One region of the Microbispora sp. KK1-11 genome, then DNA from elsewhere that is predicted to be linked to it. Evidence: riboswitches for the same ligand, from Rfam matches in the RefSeq annotation. Region 1 holds a riboswitch; the other holds the start of a gene.
The links. Region 1 has a riboswitch for thiamine pyrophosphate ahead of FLW16_RS31170 (cytosine permease). Riboswitches for the same ligand answer to the same signal wherever they lie in the genome.
Positions count from the first base shown of each region.

Region 2: linked by a shared signal. The riboswitch ahead of thiO (glycine oxidase ThiO) and the one ahead of FLW16_RS31170 (cytosine permease) in region 1 are both predicted to bind thiamine pyrophosphate.

Region 1 covers NZ_VIRJ01000027.1:37,915-40,300, reverse strand. Annotated here, with positions in the region: gene FLW16_RS31170 (cytosine permease) at 1-1,140, opposite strand, end outside; TPP riboswitch at 1,131-1,247, opposite strand; gene FLW16_RS31165 (rhodanese-like domain-containing protein) at 1,305-1,628, opposite strand; gene FLW16_RS31160 (hypothetical protein) at 1,774-1,959, shown strand; gene FLW16_RS31155 (alpha/beta fold hydrolase) at 1,956-2,386, shown strand, end outside.
Region 2 covers NZ_VIRJ01000001.1:249,902-252,287, reverse strand. Annotated here, with positions in the region: gene FLW16_RS01185 (NAD(P)/FAD-dependent oxidoreductase) at 1-805, opposite strand, end outside; TPP riboswitch at 1,125-1,235, shown strand; gene thiO (glycine oxidase ThiO) at 1,224-2,372, shown strand; gene thiS (sulfur carrier protein ThiS) at 2,369-2,386, shown strand, end outside.

The sequences.
Region 1 (2,386 bases):
CCACGGCACGACCATGAGCCAGCGGGAGGGGGCGTCCGCGGCCGTGTTCCACCGGGCGGCCCCGCCGAGCAGGAAGTAGTCCACCACGAGCACGGCGAACATCGGCACGAACACCGCCCCGATCACGCTCAGGAACGCGCCGTAGGAGTTCACGTCGGCGAACAGCGCGATCAGCGTGGTGAGCACGCCGATCACGACCGAGATCGCCCGGCGGTCCCAGCGCGGCGCGAGGTTCTGGATCGACACGGTCGTCGAGTAGACGTTCGCGAACGACTGGTCGGCCTCGCGCAGCACCAGGATGCCGAAGAACACGACCCCGAGAGGGGCGGCCACGAACGGATCCCACACCTTGTCCCCGTCGTTGCCGACCAGGGCGAGCGCGGCGATGCCGAGGGCCAGGCAGGCCACCTGGGCGATCGTGTATCCGGCGACGACGCCGGTGAACGCCGCGCCGCTCGACCGCGAGTGCCTGGCGTAGTCGGCGGCCATCGGCACCCACGACACCGACAGCGCGATGACGTAGTCGACGGCGGGGGCGAAGGCGTCCCAGGAGCCGCCCCCCACGGAGGGACCCTGCCGGAACAGGGCGATCGACAGCCAGATCATCGCGATCACCACGCCCGCCGTGACGTACCGCCGCAGCAGCCGCAGCGCGCCGAGCGGCCGGATCGTGAGCGCGATCGTCAGCGCGCCCGCCGCGACCGCCCACACCGCGTACGGCACCGAGGTGCCGAACATCGCCTGCGCGCCGTTGGCGATGACCCACAGCTCGAAGGCGCCCCAGCCGAGCATCTGCACGATGTTCAGCACGGTCGGGATGTACGAGAGCCGGGCCCCGAACAGGCCGCGCAGCAGCACCATCGCGGGCCGCCCGGTGCGTACGCCGGGGATCGCGGCCAGGCCGACCATCGCCGTCCCGAGCAGGCTGCCGACGACGGCGGCGAGCACCGCCGCGGTGAAGGTCAACGGCTTGCCGCCCAGCGGGTCGAGCAGGAACAGCGCCCCCGAGAAGCCGAGGAGGCTGACGCCGAGGTTGGCCCAGAATGCACCCTGGTCGAGCAGGCCCAGGGTTCTCGGGGCCTCCTCGTCCAGAGTGAGCGGAACCTCCGCGTGCGCGTCGTCGACGACGGCAGAAGTCATCACACGCTCCCTACGCCGGCATTATCCGGACAGGTTCATGCGGTCGGCGGCACGAGTTCGATCCGCCCTCTCAGCCCGGTCACGCCCGAGCTCCCGCGGGGTATTGATGATGTCTTTGGGATTATGACACTTCTTTGACCGTTTTCCTACGCCGCCCTGTCTCTCTAAGCCACGTAGGGCGCCTCCCCGGTCTCGCTCACCATCGGACGCCCGACCGCTGCCCAGGACCGCATGCCGCCGTCCACGTTCACGGCGTCCCGGCCGATGTGGTTGAGCCACATCGCGGCGTGCGCCGAACGGCCGCCGACCCGGCAGACCACGTAGACCGGCCGGTCGTGCGGCACCTCGTCCACCCGCACCTGCAGCTCGCCGAGCGGGATGTGGACGGCGCCGGGCGCGTGGCCGGCCACCCACTCCTCGTTCTCGCGGACGTCCAGCAGGTACGCGTCCTCGGGCAGTGCGTCGGGGGCGATTTCCGGCAATGTCATGCGCCCATTCTGACGGCACACCACCGATGCCCGGGCCCATGCGGCGAGCTGTGACCCACGGTGATGCGCGGGCCGCACCATCACAGTCATCTGTTGCGCAACCTTCCCTATCACTCCCTAAGATGTACCTGTTGAGGCGTGATAGATGACGATCGAGGCCGTCACGTCCCCGTGGGCGGCCCGCTCGGACGGGAGGCCGACGGTGACCGAGGTGCTGCGGGTGCGAGCCGGGGTTCCGGTGCTGGTGTGCGAGTCGAACAGGTCCGGCCACGTGTGGTTCGCCGCGGATCTCGACGCGCTCGACGCGCGGCCGGCGGTGCGGGCGTCATGACCGCGATCTACAAGTCCGAGGCAGGTCGGCGCGTGCTCCTCGACCACTACCGGCAGGTGCTGGACGCCTGGCCGATCCCGGCCGACCACGTCCGGGTGCCGACTCGCGAGGGCGAGACCTTCGTCCTCGCCTGCGGCCCCCGGGACGCGCCGCCTCTCGTGCTGCTGCACGGCTCGGGCGCGAACGCCTCGATGTGGCGGGGAGACGTCCCCACCTGGTCCCGGCACTTTCGCACGTACGCCGTCGACCTGGTCGGCGAGCCGGGCCTGAGCGCGCCCTCGCGCCCCGCCCTGGACTCCGACGCCGTGTCACTCTGGCTCGACGACGTGCTGGAAGGGCTCGGGATCGCCGACGCCGCGTTCGCCGGCACCTCCCTCGGCGGCTGGACGGCCCTGGACTACGCCATCCGCCGTCCGGAACGCGTGAC
Region 2 (2,386 bases), on a different contig from region 1:
ACCTGCGCGACCACCAGCTCGCGCAGTCGCCCACCGCGACCACGTTGGGCAGCGACGTGCGCAGGTGCTCGTCGACCACCACCCCGTCGTCGAGCCGCACCGCCGACCCCTTCAGCCAGTCGACGGCCGGGCGCACCCCGACGCCGGTGACGATCACGTCGGCCGGCACCCGGGCGCCGGACATGAGCGTGAGACCGTCGGCGTCCACGGTGCCGACCATCGCGCCGAGGCGCAGCTCGACGCCCGCCCGCGCGTACCAGTCGGTGGTGTGGCTGCCCACGGCGGGCCCGAGCGCCACGGCGAGCGGGCTCTCCCCCGCCTCCACCACGGTCACCGCGCAGCCCGCCCTGGCCGCCGCGGTGGCGACCTCGGCGCCGATCCAGCCGGCCCCGACGACGGCCACGCGGGCGCCGGGGACCAGCAGCTCGCGCAGCGCGAGCGCGTCCTCGATCGTGCGCAGCACGTGCTGGCGGCCCTCGCCGCGCAGGCGGATCGGCGTGGCGCCGGTGGCGATGACCAGGCCGTCGTACTCCAGCTCGCCCTCGGTCGTCTCCAGCACGCCGTCGCGCAGGCCCTTGGCCGCCGTGCCGAGGCACAGCCGTACGTCGAGGGCGTCGAGGTCGGAGTCGACCACGGTGGAGTCGGTCTCTCCGAGCAGCACCGCCTTCGACAGCGGCGGCCGGTCATAGGGGCGATGGTGTTCCTCGCCGATGAGCGTGATGCGGCCGGTGAATCCACCGGCCCTCAACGCCTCGATGCTTCGCACGCCGGCCAGGCCGGCACCCACCACCACGACGTGATCCACAGCTTGACCATAGATTGTCAACGGGGGCCCTGGCCAACGGGCCCCCCATAACGAGTTGGGCAATTGCCGCGCACTTCCGCGGGGGCCCGGGTTGTGAAGTACGCCGGGTCCTCACCGGACGTTCTACCGGACCACGCGCAGCCGGACGTTCGTGGCGTGCGGCACGTGCGTGAGGCGGTGCGGATCGCCGCCCCGGAAGGTGCGGTCGCCCACGAGCGGCGCGTGTCGATCCATGTCGCGCCGTCATCCGCCCGGCGGACGGCCCCGGACCCACCGATCCGGCGATCGGCCGTCATGGGCGGCGTACTACCCTTGTGGGCGTAAGACGCGCGGGAGCCCGGCGGACCGGGCTGAGAGGAGAGCGTGAGGCTCTCGACCGCCCCGACCTGATCCGGGTAATGCCGGCGAAGGGAGCGCTGTGTCCCGCACATCGCCATCCGGCGCACGGTCCGGCGCGCAGTCCGGCTACGACGTCGTGATCGTGGGCGGCGGGGTGGAGGGCCTGGCCGCGGCCTGGCGCACGGCCCGGCGGGGCCTGTCGGTGGCGGTGGTGGACCCCGCGCCGGGAGGCGGCGCCACTCACGCGTCGGCCGGGATGCTCGCGCCGGTCAGCGAGGTGACCTACACGGAGGAGCCGCTGCTGCGGCTCGGCCTCGCGTCGCTGGCGGCCTGGCCGGCGTTCCGGGCGGAGCTGGAGGACGAGACCGGCGACGACCTCGACTACCGGACCGAGGGCACGCTGGAGGTCGCCCGCGGCGCGGACGACATGGCCGTCCTCGACGACCTCGCGGCCTTCGAGCGGACGCTCGGCCTGCGGGTCGAGCGGCTCACCGGGCGCGAGTGCCGCTCCTTCGAGCCGATGCTCTCCCCCTCCGTACGCGGCGGGCTGCTGGCCCGCGACGACGCGTGGGTCAACCCCCGCAGGGTCGTGCGCGCCCTCCTCGCGGCGTTCGAGAAGGCGGGCGGCACGCTGGTGACCGAGCGCGTCGCCGGGATCGACGCCCCGGGGCCCGGTGCTCCGTGCGTACGGCTGGAGTCGGGCGGCGCCATCGCGGCCGGTCAGGTCGTCGTGGCGGCCGGGTCGTGGTCGGCGTCGCTGCTGCCCGGCCTGCCGGTGCGCCCGGTCAAGGGCGAGATCCTCCGGCTGCGCGGGCCCCGGGGCTTCCTCACCCGGTGCGTCAGGGGGCTGGTGCACGGCTCCCCCGCCTACCTGGTCCCACGGGGCGACGGAGAGATCACCTTGGGCGCCACGACCCAGGAGATGGGGTTCGACGCGCGGGTCACCGCCGGAGGCGTGTACGAGCTGCTGCGCGACGCCCGCGAACTGGTGCCCGGCATCACGGAGCTCGAACTGGCCGAGACGACGACCGGCTTCCGTCCGGGCACGCCCGACAACCTGCCGCTCATCGGCCCGGCAGGGCCGCCCGGCGTACTCGCGGCGACCGGGCACGGACGCAACGGGGTGCTGCTGTCCCCGATCACCGCCGACGCCGTCGCCGCGTTCCTCACCGGCGACGAGGTGCCCCAGGTCGCCCGGTTCTGCGATCCAGGGAGATTCAGCCAATGAAAGTAACGATCAAC